2 regions of the Streptomyces sp. NPDC058001 genome follow, and region 1 is predicted to be linked to the other one. Evidence: predicted binding sites of a transcription regulator. Region 1 holds the regulator's gene; the other holds the start of a gene.
The links. Region 1 encodes HspR, which represses chaperone genes until heat shock. Its sites were predicted from a motif close to TTGAGNNNNNNNNNCTCAA; they were not measured.
Positions count from the first base shown of each region.

Region 2: a site for HspR is predicted at 4,766-4,784, ahead of dnaK (molecular chaperone DnaK). Genes of this name have one in related genera too.

Region 1 is NZ_JBHVQT010000010.1:15,124-22,720, forward strand. It holds gene ACFVT5_RS24825 (ABC transporter permease) at 1-795, shown strand, start outside; gene dnaK (molecular chaperone DnaK) at 961-2,817, shown strand; gene grpE (nucleotide exchange factor GrpE) at 2,814-3,509, shown strand; gene dnaJ (molecular chaperone DnaJ) at 3,543-4,736, shown strand; gene ACFVT5_RS24845 (heat shock protein transcriptional repressor HspR) at 4,740-5,204, shown strand; gene ACFVT5_RS24850 (LuxR C-terminal-related transcriptional regulator) at 5,505-6,521, shown strand; gene ACFVT5_RS24855 (LuxR C-terminal-related transcriptional regulator) at 6,518-7,489, opposite strand; gene ACFVT5_RS24860 (helix-turn-helix transcriptional regulator) at 7,497-7,597, opposite strand, start outside.
Region 2 is NZ_JBHVQT010000008.1:325,637-333,233, forward strand. It holds gene ACFVT5_RS21785 (hypothetical protein) at 1-189, shown strand, start outside; partial or broken gene ACFVT5_RS21790 (DNA-binding response regulator) at 218-655, opposite strand; gene ACFVT5_RS21795 (hypothetical protein) at 644-889, shown strand; gene ACFVT5_RS21800 (helix-turn-helix domain-containing protein) at 975-1,826, shown strand; gene ACFVT5_RS21805 (helix-turn-helix domain-containing protein) at 1,924-2,790, shown strand; gene dnaK (molecular chaperone DnaK) at 2,807-4,714, opposite strand; gene ACFVT5_RS21815 (OsmC family protein) at 4,917-5,342, opposite strand; gene ACFVT5_RS21820 (hypothetical protein) at 5,409-7,235, opposite strand; gene ACFVT5_RS21825 (AAA family ATPase) at 7,273-7,597, opposite strand, start outside.

The DNA.
Region 1 (7,597 bases):
GTCGCCTCCGCGCGCGATGCCATCGACGAGCAGGAGGTCTTCGCGATCCTGGACGTCGCCCCCGGAGGCCGGGCGGTCCGGCTGGACGTGTCCGGCGCCTCCGGGGCCACCGTCGCGCAACTGCTCGCCGAGTCGGCGCCCCCGGTGGGCCGGGCGACGGGCGTGGCGGTCACCGTGAGGGATGTCAACCCGTTGCAGAAGGGCGACCCGCGCGGGCTGGCGATTTTCTACATCTCCCTCGCGGCCGTGATCATCGGCTTCGTCGGCGCGATCCAGCTGAGCGTCAACGCGAAGGAACTCCGCCCCCTGGAGCGGGTCGCGTTCACCGTCGCGTACTCCCTGCTCGGCGGCTTCTCGATCGCGGCGATCGTGGACTGGGGGCTCGGCGCGCTGACCCTGCCGTTCGCCGAGTCCTGGGCGATCCTGGCGCTGACGATGTTCACGTCCGGCATGGTCTGCACGATGTTCACGACGCTCATCGGACGCTGGGCGATGCTCCCCACCTGGGGGCTGATGGTGATCATCGGGAACCCTTCGTCGGGCGGAGCCGTTTCCTGGCCACTACTGCCGTCGCTTCTGGGTACGGTCGGCCGCTGGCTCCCGCCGGGCGCCTCGGTCAACGCGCAGCACACGGCGGTGTACTTCCGGGGACATCAGCACGTGTTCCCGTTCCTGGTGCTCGCGGCCTGGGCGCTGGTGTCCTGTGCGGTCTTCTGGACCTGGCGGCACCGTCACCCGGGCGGCGGTACGGAGGAGGATGCGCCGACGGAACCGGCACCACCCGCGGCGGCGTGACCCCGCGCGGACCGGTACGGACGCGCAGGTCAGCGCCCATGTGACGTGGGCATTGCCATAAGCCGGGGATAAAAGTTGAGTCCCCAGGACTCAGCTCTGTTGACCCGGAACGAGACGTGGTGCATCCTTGAGCCTGTTGCACTCAAGTCAGCTGGGAGAATCGAAATGGCACGTGCGGTCGGCATCGACCTGGGCACGACTAACTCCGTCGTGAGCGTTCTGGAGGGCGGCGAGCCCACCGTCATCACCAACGCCGAAGGCGCCAGGACCACGCCGTCCGTCGTCGCCTTCGCGAAGAACGGTGAGGTGCTCGTCGGCGAGGTCGCGAAGCGTCAGGCGGTCACCAACGTCGACAGGACCATCCGGTCGGTCAAGCGCCACATGGGCACCGACTGGAAGGTGGACATCGACGACAAGGGCTTCAACCCGCAGCAGATCTCCGCGTTCATCCTGCAGAAGCTGAAGCGCGACGCCGAGGCGTACCTGGGCGAGAAGGTCGCGGACGCGGTCATCACCGTCCCGGCGTACTTCAACGACTCGGAGCGCCAGGCCACCAAGGAGGCCGGCGAGATCGCGGGCCTGAACGTCCTGCGTATCGTCAACGAGCCGACGGCCGCCGCCCTGGCGTACGGCCTCGACAAGGACGACCAGACGATCCTCGTCTTCGACCTCGGTGGCGGCACCTTCGACGTCTCGCTCCTGGAGATCGGCGACGGCGTCGTCGAGGTGAAGGCCACCAACGGCGACAACCACCTCGGTGGTGACGACTGGGACCAGCGCGTCGTGGACTACCTGGTCAAGCAGTTCGCCAACGGCCACGGCGTGGACCTCGGCAAGGACAAGATGGCGCTCCAGCGCCTGCGCGAGGCGGCCGAGAAGGCCAAGATCGAGCTGTCCTCGTCCACCGAGACCACGATCAACCTGCCCTACATCACGGCATCCGCCGAGGGCCCGCTGCACCTGGACGAGAAGCTCACGCGCGCCCAGTTCCAGCAGCTCACCGCGGACCTCCTGGACCGCTGCAAGACGCCGTTCCACAACGTCATCAAGGACGCGGGCATCAGCCTCTCCGAGATCGACCACGTGGTCCTCGTCGGCGGCTCCACCCGCATGCCCGCCGTCGCCGAGCTGGTGCGCGAGCTGACCGGCGGCAAGGACGCCAACAAGGGCGTCAACCCGGACGAGGTCGTCGCCATCGGCGCCGCCCTCCAGGCCGGTGTCCTCAAGGGTGAGGTCAAGGACGTCCTGCTCCTCGACGTGACCCCGCTGTCCCTCGGTATCGAGACCAAGGGCGGCATCATGACCAAGCTGATCGAGCGGAACACCACGATTCCGACGAAGCGGTCCGAGATCTTCACGACGGCCGAGGACAACCAGCCGTCGGTCCAGATCCAGGTGTACCAGGGCGAGCGCGAGATCGCCGCGTACAACAAGAAGCTCGGGATGTTCGAGCTGACCGGTCTGCCGCCGGCCCCGCGCGGGGTCCCGCAGATCGAGGTCGCCTTCGACATCGACGCCAACGGCATCATGCACGTGACCGCGAAGGACCTCGGCACGGGCAAGGAGCAGAAGATGACCGTCACCGGCGGCTCCTCGCTGCCGAGGGACGAGGTCAACCGGATGCGCGAAGAGGCCGAGAAGTACGCGGAGGAGGACCACGCCCGCCGCGAGGCCGCCGAGACCCGCAACCAGGGCGAGCAGCTCGTCTACCAGACGGAGAAGTTCCTCAAGGACAACGAGGACAAGGTCCCCGGCGAGATCAAGACCGAGGTCGAGACCGCGATCGCCGAGCTGAAGGAGAAGCTCAAGGGCGAGGACACCGCCGAGATCCGTACGGCCACCGAGAAGGTCGCCGCCGTCTCGCAGAAGCTGGGCCAGGCGATGTACGCCGACGCCCAGGCCGCGCAGGCCGGTGCCGAGGGTGCCGCGGGCGCGGGCGCCGGACAGGCGAAGGCCGACGACGACGTGGTCGACGCGGAGATCGTCGACGAGGACCGTGACCGGAAGGACGGTGCCGCGTGACGGAAGAGACCCCGGGCTTCGACGAGCAGCACGAGCCCGCTGATGTCTCCTCCGGCGCCACCACCCCTGACGACGCCGCCGAGTCCGCCGGGTCCTCCGCACAGGAGGGCCCGGCGCCCCGGACGGGAGACGCAGCAGCACAGACGGCCGGCCTGACCGCCCAGCTGGACCAGGTGCGTACGGCGCTCGGTGAGCGCACGGCGGACCTCCAGCGGCTCCAGGCCGAGTACCAGAACTACCGCCGACGCGTGGAGCGGGACCGGATCGCGGTCAAGGAGATCGCCATCGCGAACCTCCTGACCGAGCTTCTGCCCGTGCTCGACGACATCGGCCGCGCGCGGGAACACGGCGAGCTGGTCGGCGGGTTCAAGTCGGTGGCCGAATCCGTGGAGACGGTCGCCGGGAAGATGGGCCTCCAGCAGTTCGGCAAGGAGGGCGAGCCCTTCGACCCGACGATCCACGAGGCCCTGATGCACAGCTATGCGCCGGACGTCACCGAAACGACGTGCGTCGCGATTCTGCAACCGGGGTATCGAATCGGCGAGCGGACCATCCGCCCCGCGCGGGTGGCCGTCGCCGAGCCGCAGCCCGGCGCGCACACGGTCAAGTCCGACACCTCGGAGAACGCCGGAGCGGGCACGGAGCCCGCCGAGGTCAAGGACAAGGAGAACGGTGGCCCGGACGAGGGCTGACGTCTCACGTAGCGGAGAGGAGGGACGTCGGGGATGAGTACCAAGGACTTCATCGAGAAGGACTACTACAAGGTTCTCGGCGTCCCCAAGGACGCCACCGAGGCCGAGATCAAGAAGGCGTACCGCAAACTCGCCCGCGAGTTCCACCCGGACGCCAACAAGGGCAACACCAAGGCCGAGGACCGCTTCAAGGAGATCTCCGAGGCGAACGACATCCTGGGCGACCCCAAGAAGCGCAAGGAGTACGACGAGGCCCGCACCCTCTTCGGGAACGGCGGGTACCGCCCCGGTGGCCCCGGCGCGGGCGGCGGCTCGTTCAACTTCGACCTGGGCGACCTCTTCGGCGGCGCCGGACAGCCCCAGGGCGGCACGGCCGGCGCCGGTGGCTTCGGCGGCGGGCTCGGTGACGTCTTCGGCGGCCTGTTCAACCGTGGCGGCGCCGGCGCGGGTACGCGTACACAGCCCCGGCGCGGCCAGGACATCGAGTCCGAGGTCTCCCTGAGCTTCACGGAGGCCGTCGACGGGGCCACGGTGCCGCTGCGGATGTCGTCGCAGCAGCCCTGCAAGGCGTGTTCGGGCACCGGCGACAAGAACGGCACCCCGCGCGTGTGCCCGACGTGTGTCGGTACGGGACAGGTGTCGCGCGGCGGCGGGGGCGGCTTCTCGCTCACCGACCCGTGCGTCGACTGCAAGGGCCGCGGTCTGATCGCCGAGACCCCCTGCGAGGTCTGCAAGGGCTCGGGGCGCGCCAAGTCGTCCCGCACCATGCAGGTCCGTATCCCCGCGGGCGTCGCGGACGGCCAGCGGATCCGGCTGCGCGGCAAAGGCGCACCGGGCGAGCGCGGCGGCCCGGCCGGCGATCTGTATGTGGTGGTGCACGTCGGGGCGCACCCGGTGTTCGGCCGCAGGGACGACAACCTCACGGTCACCGTGCCCGTCACCTTCGCGGAGGCGGCGCTCGGCGGCGAGGTGAAGGTGCCCACGCTCGGGGGTCCCCCGGTGACGCTGAAGCTGCCGCCGGGCACGCCCAACGGCCGCACCATGCGGGCCCGTGGCAAAGGCGCGGTCCGCAAGGACGGCACCCGGGGCGATCTGCTGGTCACGGTCGAGGTGACGGTGCCCAGGGATGTCACGGGCACGGCGCGGGACGCGCTGGAGGCGTATCGCGAGGCGACCGCGGGAGAGGACCCGCGGGCGGAGCTGTTCCAGGCCGCGAAGGGAGCTTGACGCATGGACGGCCGTCGAAGGCAGAACTCTTTTGTCGGCAGGGCGTATGAACTCACCGACGAGACGCCGGTGTATGTGATCTCGGTGGCCGCCCAGCTCAGCGGACTCCACCCGCAGACGCTGCGTCAGTACGACCGTCTCGGCCTCGTCTCCCCGGACCGCACCGCGGGCCGGGGCCGGCGCTACTCGGCCCGCGACATCGAACTGCTGCGCCAGGTGCAGCAGTTGTCGCAGGCCGAGGGCATCAACCTCGCCGGTATCAAGCGCATCATCGAGCTGGAGAACCAAGTGGGCGCGCTCCAGGCCCGGGTCGCCGAGCTCCAGTCGGCCGTGGACGGCGCCGCGGCGACGATGCGTCAGCGTGAGGCGGCGGTGCACGCCTCGTACCGCCGTGATCTGGTGCCGTATCAGGAAGTGCAGCAGACCAGCGCGCTCGTGGTGTGGCGTCCGAAGCGGCCCACCGAGTAACGGCGGCCCTGAGAACGGGGCGGCGCACTGGAGGGGCGGGGGCCGAACAGAGCGATGCCCACGGCCGGTTGAGGAGGAACCGGCACGTGGGCTCTGAGGCCCCGGCCGGCCAGGGGGATTGGCCGACCGGGGACACTCCGGAGCGATGTAACATCCCCCCCCGGGCTCGCCCCGCGTTCATCTTGCTTCGCAGTGGTACGCCTCCACCACCGTCATCTTGTTGCAATGTCCGGACAGGGGGCGGGGACAAGGGGGCCCACCCAGGGTGAAATGGGTGGAAGCCGCGCCAGGAGGAACACCATGCAGTCCACCGTCGACGGCGCGTCCGGCCATCCCCATGGTGTGGACGACCTGTGCGAGGCCGCCGAGCGCGTGTACATCGCCGCGCTGACCTGCGGCCGTATCCCGCGCGCTGACGCCCAGGAGGCGCCCTGCCTGGTCGAGTTGGCGCTGCTGCATCCGGACCCGGCCGACCTGGCGTGGCTGCTGCCGCAGTCCCCCCAGCGGGTCATGGCGCGGATGCTCGGCCGGATCCGCGACGACCTGGCCGCCGCCCACCGCGGGACGGCCCAGGCCGCTGCCGCCGCCGAGCGGTACGCGGCCTACGCCACCGGCGGCCCGGCGCCGGCCGGCGACCTCCGGGTCCTGGAGGGCAAGGACCGTATCCGCGCCGCGATCGACGAGGCGTCCGACGCCTGCACCCGGGAGATGCTCACGGTGCACCCCGACGGGATACGGCGTGAGTTCTCGCTGGCCTACTCCCTGCCCCGGACCCTCGCGGTGACCGGTCGCGGCGTACGGATGCGGACCCTGTACACGCACGCGGCCCGGCACGGTCACGGGTTGCACGAGTATCTGGAGCGGATGAACGGCGATGTGGAGGTCCGGACGCTCGACGAGGTCACCGAGCGGCTGCTGATCTTCGACACGGACGTCGCGGTGATCCCCGCCAACGCGGACCGGACGATCGCCCTCGAAGTGCGCCATCCGGCCGTGGTCACCTTCCTCGCCACCGCCTTCGAGCGGCTGTGGCGGCTCGCCCTGCCGTTCGACGTCGTGCTGCCCGAGATGGCGGGCCCCGACGGGATCACCCACCGGGAACGCGCCATCGCCGCGCTGCTCGCGGAGGGCCACCCGGACGCCGAGGTGGCCCGGCGGCTCGGCATCAATGTCCGCACCTGCCGCCATCACATTCGCAAACTCCATGAGGTGCTGGGCGCGTCCAGCCGTACGCAGCTGGGTGTACGGCTCGTCCAGACCGGCTTGGACACACCACCCCGGCCACCTCAGCCACCCCAGTCGCCGACCGTGCCCTAACCGCGCTCCAGCATCCCCGACTGGCCGATCAGATAGCCGAGTTGGGCGCGGCTGCCGCTGCCCAGGATGGTCGCGAGCTTGGCGATGTGGACCCGGACCGTGCGGACGTTCATCCCGAGGCGGACGGCGATCTTCTCGTCCGTGAGCCCCTCGACCAGGAGGCCCGCGATGGCCCGCTGGCGGGTCGTGATGCCGTCCGTGGACGTCTCCTGCGCGGCGCGCGGCCACATCGGTGTCGCCATGTGCCAGAGCCGCTCGAACGTCGTCACGAAGAAGTTGACGAGCGCCGGGTGCCGCACCTCCAGGGCCACCGAGTTGTCGGAGCTGGCCGGGATGAAGGCGATCCGCCGGTCGAAGATGAGCAGCCGCTCGGTGACCTCGTTCAGGGTGCGGACCTCGACATCGCCCCTCAACTCCTCGAAGTGCGCGAGCACGGTGGGGGAATGGCGCGAGGTGTGCTGGTAGAGGGTGCGCATCCGGCCGCCGCGGGACAGCATCTTCTGCTCCCGGGGCAGGGCGGTGGCCAGGACCGGCGCGGGCCGTTTCCCGCCGGGCTGCACGGTCAGCATCTCGTCGGTGACCTCGAACGCGGCCTGTTCGATGGCGCTGTCGATGCGTTCGAGACCCCGCAGCACCGTGATGGCGGGGGTCTCCGGGAGTAATCCGGGCCGACTGCTGAGCGCGAGCAGCGGCTGGAACGTCTCCGTGAGCCGCTCCTCGCGGCGCCGCTGCCGGGCGATGTCGTCCTCGATGGTGCGCAGCAGATGGTGCAGCGCGACGGCCGGAGGGGTCGGCCGCAGCCACTGCGGGTCCTTGAGGTCGGCGTGCAGCAGGCCGTTGTCGACCAGACAGGGCGCCGGTACGGAGTCCCGTACCGGTACCCGGCCTTCGTGCAACGCGCGTGCGTAGAGGCGGTTGCCCGCCTCGCACAACTCCTCGACTCCGTGAGTGTGGGGCTCAGCAGTCACGTGGAGGTCACCGCTCCTGTTCCAGAATTCCCGACTGGGCGATCAGATAGCCGAGTTGAGCGCGGCTGCCGCTGCCGAGGGCGGCTGCCAGCTTGGCGATATGGGCAC
Region 2 (7,597 bases), on a different contig from region 1:
AGGGGCGGTTTCGGCGACGACGGGCGGGGAGTCTTCGAGGGCGACGACAGCTATGCGGGCACGCCGATTCGGGTCCGCTTTCTGTGGCTCCAGGTCACACCGACGTCGGCGCGCTGGGAGCAGGCGTTCAGGACCGATGAGGACGGCGACTGGCTCACCAACTGGATCATGGATTTCACCCGGGTGTAGGCCCGTACCGACCGCTCGACCCCCGGCGTCACGCACGCAGATACGCGAGGACCGCCAGCACCCTGCGATGGGTGTCGTCCGCCGGGGGCAGGTCCAGCTTGGTGAGGATGCCGCTGATGTGCTTGCCCACGGCCGCGTCGGACACCACCAGCTCGCGGGCGATCGCGGCGTTCGACCTGCCTTCGGCGATCAGGGCCAGGACCTCCCGCTCACGCGGGGTGAGCCGCTCCAGCGGATCACGGCGGCGGCGCAACAGTTGGCGGACGACCTCGGGGTCGACGACGGTGCCGCCGTCCACGAACTCCTCGACCTGCCCCACCCGGTCCTTCAGCAGATAGCCGACGCCCGTGCCGTCACCCGAGTCCAGCAGATCCGCCGCGTACGCCCGCTGGACGTACTGGCTGAGTACCAGGACGGGCAGCGTGGGCCGCTTCTCACGCAGCCGCACCGCCGCGTGCAGTCCCTCGTGACGGTGGTCGCGGTCGGCGGGATCCTCGGCCTCCTGGTCGCGGGGATCAATCTGGCGGGGATGTGGGGCGCGCTGGGCCAGCTGTCGGTGCGGACCACGCCCGCGATGCCCTGGACGGCGGTCGGGGCGGCCGTGGGCGCCTGCGCGGTGCTCGCCGTCGTCGCGTCCGTCGTACCCGCCGCACTCGCCCTGCGGCGCGGGGTGGCGGAGCAGGCGGGCGTCCGCGACTGACTCACGCTCGGCGGCGCGTCTGGCCTGAACCAGAGGCCGTGGATCCCGATCGGTGTCGGCGCCGTCCACCGCGTACCGTCGAGGTATGACGACCGCCGCACCCGCCGCCTTCGGCTCCCCGACCGCAACCGCCCCTACGGCCAAGGGAATCGGCCCGCTGCTGCGGAGCTGGCGGGAGCGGCGCCGGGTCAGCCAGCTGGAACTGGCGCTCCGCGCGGACTCGTCGGCCCGCCACATCAGCTTTGTCGAGACCGGCCGCTCCCGCCCCAGCGAGGACCTGATCCTGCGGCTCGCGGACCACCTCGACGTCCCGGTCCGTGAGCGCAACGCCCTGCTGCTCGCCGCGGGCTACGCGCCCCGGTTCCCGGAGACACCCCTGGACGACCCGGCGCTGTCCGGGCTGCGCGCCGGGCTCGACCAACTCCTCCAGGGCTATGAGCCGTATCCGGCCGTCGTCGTGGACGCCACCTACCAGGTGGTGGCCGCGAACCGTGGTATCGCGATGCTCCTGGAGGGCGTCCCCGAGTGGCTGCTCGCGCCGCCGCTGAACTCGATGCGGCTCACCCTGCACCCGGAGGGCCTGGCACCCCGGATCCGGAATCTGCCCGAGTGGCGGGGCCATCTGCTCGACCAGATGCGGCGGCAGATCGCCCTGGACCGCTCCGACGCGCTGCGCGACCTGTACGAGGAGGTCGCCGCGTATCCCTTCGCGGACGGCCAGGACTCCTCGGAAGGCGCCGATCAGCCGGTCAGCGCCCCGGCGGTGCCCTTCGCGCTGCCCCTCCGGATCGAGCACGACGGGCGGGTGCTGTCCTTCGTGTCGTCGATCTCCACCTTCAACACGCCGATGGACGTGACTGTCGCAGAACTGGCCATTGAGACATTTGTCCCGGCGGATCCGGCCACAGTCACCTATCTTCGGGCACTCGGGACATGACCGGAACGTTAGTTTCCACGTGAAAGCCGGAGTGCCCCCGGACAGTAGCGGGGCCATGACAGACTGCGCGGGGATCGGCGCATGGGGAGGCGTGAAGGTGAGTGAACGGCGGCCGGCGCCGACCGTGGGTCAGGTAGTGCTGGGCAGACGTCTTCAGGAACTCCGGGAGTCGAAGGGACTGACCCGGGAGGAGGCGGCGGGCGCCCTGCGCGTGACCGCCGCCACGGTCCGCCGTATGGAGACCGCCGAGGTCACCCTGAAGGTCCCGTACGTACAGGTCCTGCTGATGTCGTACGGCGTGTCGGAGCACGAGGTCGACGGATTCCTGTCCCTGGTGGAGGAGGCCAACCAGCCCGGCTGGTGGCAGCGGTACAGCGATGTGCTGCCCGACTGGTTCAGCCTCTACGTCAGCCTGGAGGGCGCGGCGCAGGTCATCCGCGCCTATGAGCCGCATTTCGTGCCCGGACTCCTCCAGACCGAGGACTACGCCCGCGCGGTGATGACCGCCGGGACGCTCGGCCAGCGCAAGCCCGGCGAGATCGACCGGCATGTCGCGCTGCGGATGGACCGTCAGGAACTGCTCAGACGCCCCGAAGCGCCGCATCTGTGGGTCGTGATGGACGAGACGGTACTGCGCAGACCGGTGGGCGGACCCGCGCTGATGCGGGAGCAGGCACAGCGGCTCGTGGAAGCCGCCGAGGAACCCCGCATCACGCTCCAGATCGCCGAGTTCGCCCGGGGCCCGCACCCGGGGACGTACGGGCCCTTCGCGCTGTTCCGCTTCGCGGAGCCGGAGTTGCCGGACCTCGTGTACAGCGAGTTCCTGACCGGCGCGGTGTATCTCGACGCGCGGCCCGAGGTGGTCACGTATCTGGAGGTCCTGGACCACATGTCCGCACTGGCCGCGTCGACGGACCGCACGATAGAACTCCTGCGGGACTACCGCGACTCGTGGGATACGTAAACGCGTACGTAAGCGTTTACGCGGCCCCGGCGCCCCCTTTGGTGTCCCGCTCGTCCCGCTCGTCGTCCACGATCTCCGCGTCGACCACACCGTCGTCGTCGCCGCGCGAATCGGCGGGCCCACCGGCGTCGCCCGTACCGTCCGTACCGGCCTGCGGGGCGCCCCCGCCGCCCGACGCCGACGCGTACATGGCCTGGCCCATGCGCTGGCTCACCGCGGCCAGTTTCTCCACGCCTCCGCGCAGCGCGGCCGTGTCGGCCTCGTCCGAGAGAAGCGTCTTGAGTTCGCTGACGGCGTCGCCGACCTCGTTACGGGTCTCCGCGGGGATCCGGTCCGTGTTGTCCTGGAGGAACCGCTCGGTCTGGTAGACGAGTTGCTCGGCCTGGTTGCGGGTCTCGGCGGCCTCGCGGCGCCGGTGGTCCTCCTCGGCGTACTGCTCGGCGTCGCGCATCATCCGGTCGATGTCGTCCTTCGGCAGCGCGGAGCCGCCGGTGACGGTCATCTTCTGCTCGCGCCCGGTGGCGAGGTCCTTGGCGGAGACATGCATGATCCCGTTGGCGTCGATGTCGAAGGCGACCTCGACCTGCGGCACCCCGCGCGGCGCGGGCGGCAGCCCGGTGAGGTCGAAGACGCCGAGCTTCTTGTTGTACGCGGCGATCTCGCGCTCGCCCTGGAAGACCTGGATGCCGACGGACGGCTGATTGTCGGCGGCGGTGGTGAAGATCTCCGAACGCCGGGTGGGAATCGTGGTGTTGCGCTCGATCAGCTTGGTCATGATGCCGCCCTTGGTCTCGATACCGAGGGACAGCGGGGTCACGTCGAGCAGCAGGACGTCCTTGACGTCGCCGCGGATCACACCGGCCTGGAGAGTGGCGCCGAGTGCGACGACCTCGTCCGGGTTGACGCCCTTGTGCGGGTCCTTGCCGGTGAGTTCCTTGACCAGGTCGGTGACGGCGGGCATCCGGGTGGAGCCGCCGACGAGGATGACGTGGTCGATCGCGGCGAGTTTGACGCCCGCGTCCTTGACGGCCTGGTGGAAGGGGGCCTTGCAGCGCTCCAGGAGGTCCGCGGTGAGTTCCTGGAACTGGGCGCGGGTCAGCTTCTCGTCAAGGTGCAGGGGGCCTTCGGCGGACGCCGTGATGTAGGGCAGGTTGATCGTGGTCTCGGTGGACGAGGACAGTTCGATCTTCGCCTTCTCGGCGCCTTCGCGCAGCCGCTGGAGAGCCATCTTGTCCTGGGCGAGGTCGATGCCGTGCCCGTTCTTGAACTGCTTCACCAAGTGGTCCACGATCCGCTGGTCCCAGTCGTCGCCGCCGAGCAGGGTGTCGCCGTTGGTGGCCTTCACCTCGATGACGCCGTCGCCCATCTCCAGGAGCGAGACGTCGAAGGTGCCGCCGCCCAGGTCGAAGACGAGGACGGTCTGTTCGTCGCCTTTGTCGAGGCCGTAGGCGAGGGCGGCGGCCGTGGGCTCGTTGATGATGCGCAGCACCCGCAGTCCGGCGATCTCGCCGGCCTCCTTGGTGGCCTGGCGCTGGCTGTCGTCGAAGTAAGCGGGCACGGTGACCACGGCATCCGAGACGTCCTCGCCGAGATATGCCTCGGCGTCCCGCTTGAGCTTCTGGAGGACCCGCGCGGCGAGTTCCTGCGCGGTGTAGCGGGTGCCGTCGATGTTGCCCTGGTCGGGGAAACGCCAGTCCGGGTCGCCCATGTGGCGTTTCACGGAGCGCGCGGTGCGCTCCACATTGGTGACGGCCTGCCGTTTGGCGACCTCGCCGACGAGGACGTCACCGTTCTTCGCGAAGGCGACGACGGACGGCGTGGTCCTGGCGCCTTCGGCGTTGGCGATCACCGTGGGGTCGCCGCCCTCCAGGACGGCCACCACCGAGTTCGTGGTCCCGAGATCGATCCCGACCGCTCGCGACATGTCCGTTCCCCTTCCGGCCCACCGGGTCTCTCACTCCTTCCATCACAAAACTTGAGTGCGCCACTGTCAACCCCACGGCTGGGACATTCCCTCGCACGAGACCGCGACCGGCGCTCGGTGGGCCGTGTGGCCCGCGCCCGGAAACAGCGCGGTGCCGCGGCTCCCCCGAGGGGAACCGCGGCACCGCGGAGGCCGTACGGCGTCAGGCGAGCTTCGCGGACAGCGTGATCGTCGTCCCCGTGAGTGCCTGGCTGACCGGGCAGTTCTTCTTGGCGTCCTCGGCCGCCGCGACGAACGCGTCCTCGTCGAGACCGGGCACGGTGCCCTCGACGGTGAGGTGGATCCCGGTGATGCCCTCACCGGGCTGGAACGTCACATCGGCCGAGGTCACCAGCTTGGTGGGCGGGTTACCCGCACCCGCCAGGCCGTGCGACAGCGCCATGGAGAAACAGCTGGAGTGCGCGGCGGCGATCAGCTCCTCCGGGCTGGTCTTGCCGTTCGCCGCCTCGGCCCGGGAAGGCCAGGACACCGGCTGGTCGCCGATGCCGGAGGAGTCGAAGGTGACGACGCCGTTGCCCTGGAGGAGGTTGCCTTCCCACACGGTGTGTGCGGTGCGCGTGGTTGCCACGATGAATCCCTTTCGGTTCAGGACCCGTTGCCGGGTTCCGTGTCCACCATCCGACCACATCCGGCGTCAGCGCACGCGGAAGACGGGTCCCTGCGGCGTGAACGGCAGGGACGCGCCCTGCGGCACCAGGTAGGCGTGCTCGCGGCGGATCCGCAGCACGTCGCACCACCCGTCGGTGATCACCAGAACCGGTGCGGCGGCGGGAAAGTCGTCGGCGCGGCGCAGCAGATCGATCGCCGGTTGCAGGACGGTGCCGCCACGGCCCCTGACCCGGACCCGCCCGGCGATGTCCTCGACCGGGACGTATCCCGCGTCGTGCGGGGCCGCGTCGCAGAACACGACCCGCGCGGCCGGTACGTCGCGGGCGGCGGCGTACGAGGCGATGGCGCCGAGAGCCTTGCCGAGCAGGGTCGAACCCATCGACGCGGAGGTGTCCAGGACGACGCCGAAGGTGCAGCGGGCGATCTCCTCGGGCGGGAAGTGGCGCCCCGCGCGCGGGATGTCCGGCGTCGCGGCCTGGCGGCGAGCGGGGCGCGCGTAGCGGCGGACGGGGACCGGGCGGGGCACGAACTCGTCGAACCAGCGTGCCAGTCGGGCGTCCCACGGCAGCGGCGGATGGCTGAGCGCCCGGATCTCCTCGACCAGTCCCGCGGGCAGCAGACCGCGCTCCTGGCGGTCGTGCAGATCGAAGCCCTGGACCAGGCCACGGCGGTAGAACTCGTCCAGGTCGACGTAGTCCGCGGGCCCCCGGACCAGTGGCTCGCCGAGAATGTCACCGCGCCCCTTGCCGCGCGGCGTCGCCAGGCGGCGCATCCGGCGCAGGTCACCGGCGATCCGGTCGTACACCTCCTCGGCCGACAGACCGGCCAGGTCCAGGTCGTACAGCAGCCCTTCGGGCATCTCGCCGATGCGCATCTCGCGCAGCCAGCCGTTGATGACGTAGTCGGCGGCGACATTGAAGAGGTACGGGTCGCGGGCGCCGCACCGGTCGCCGTGCCGCAGCGCGGCGTGCAGCATCTCGTGGCCGAGGATGAACCGCCACTCGTCGTCGGTGTGCCGCCTCAGCGGATTGACGTAGATCTCGCCCGCCCCGGCGTTGACGGCGGCCACGGAGATGTCATGGGCGCGGGCGAGTTCGGCGTCGGCGACGAGGGTCATCCCGGCCGCGATCCCGCCGAGCAGCGGGTACGACGACACGAACCAGTTGAGCGCCTCCTGCCAGGGGCGCGGTACGGTCCTTCCGCCGTGCAGGGTGTCGCGGCGCCCGCCCGCCATGTCCATCGCGGCGGACATGGTGCGGGTGAGGGCGTGCGCGAACGCGGTCTGCCAATCGGGCGCCGGATGCTGCCCGTAGGCGTCCCAGCGCACGAGGAGCTGGTCCGGGTCGGTGCCCGCGGTGCCGCAGTGCTCGTATCCGGAGGGGATGCCGTCGCGGCGCCAGCGCGCGGCGAGTTGCTCCTCGTCGCCCCCCGGATAGCTGTCGGGCAGGTCGTCCGGGCGGCGGCCGACGGGGAAGGTGAGCAGGAAGCGGTTGACGACGGCGCAGCGGGCCGCCAGGTCGTAGCGGTCCGGCGCGGCGCGCGCTTCGCGGGCGGCCGGCACATGGCCGAAGCCGAGATGGATCACGCCGTGCGCGAGGGCCCACGCCCACTCGGCGGGCTCGGCGCGACGGGTCGGGTGGACGTGCAGGGTGCCGTTGGAGTCGACGGTGAGCAGGCCCTGCGCGGGGTATTGGCGGCACTGCTTGGAGCGGCAGGTGGAGGCGTCAAGGGCGGCGACGGCGGGGTTGCTCCACGCCTGGCGCAGGCCCGCCGCGAACGCCTCGGCAGCCGGGTCCTCCTGAGCGGCCTTGCCCTTGCCTTTGGCCCCGCCCCTGCGCGCGCGGGCGCTCATCGCGGGCCGACCGTCGCGTACGGGTACGGGTACGGGCTCATCGGCGGGCCTCGACCAGGCGCGGCATGTCCCGGGCGGCCTCCACGAGGAACCAGGCGGGCAGCACCGGCAGTCCGTCCGCGTCGTCCGCGATGACGGTCTGCGCGACCTCGACGGAGATCTCGGCGAGCTGCACCAGGAGTGCCTTGGCGCGGTACGAGGTCTGCCGTCCGACGGCCGACACATGCTCCTTGCTCGCGGGCAGCTCCTTGACGAGGCGGCCCCGAAAAGCCTCGGCCAGGTAGTACAGCAGGTCGCGGTCCTCCAGGCGGTGCGGCCAGGACGCGTCGCCCTTGACGATGGCGTCGATGCCGTGGGCGTGC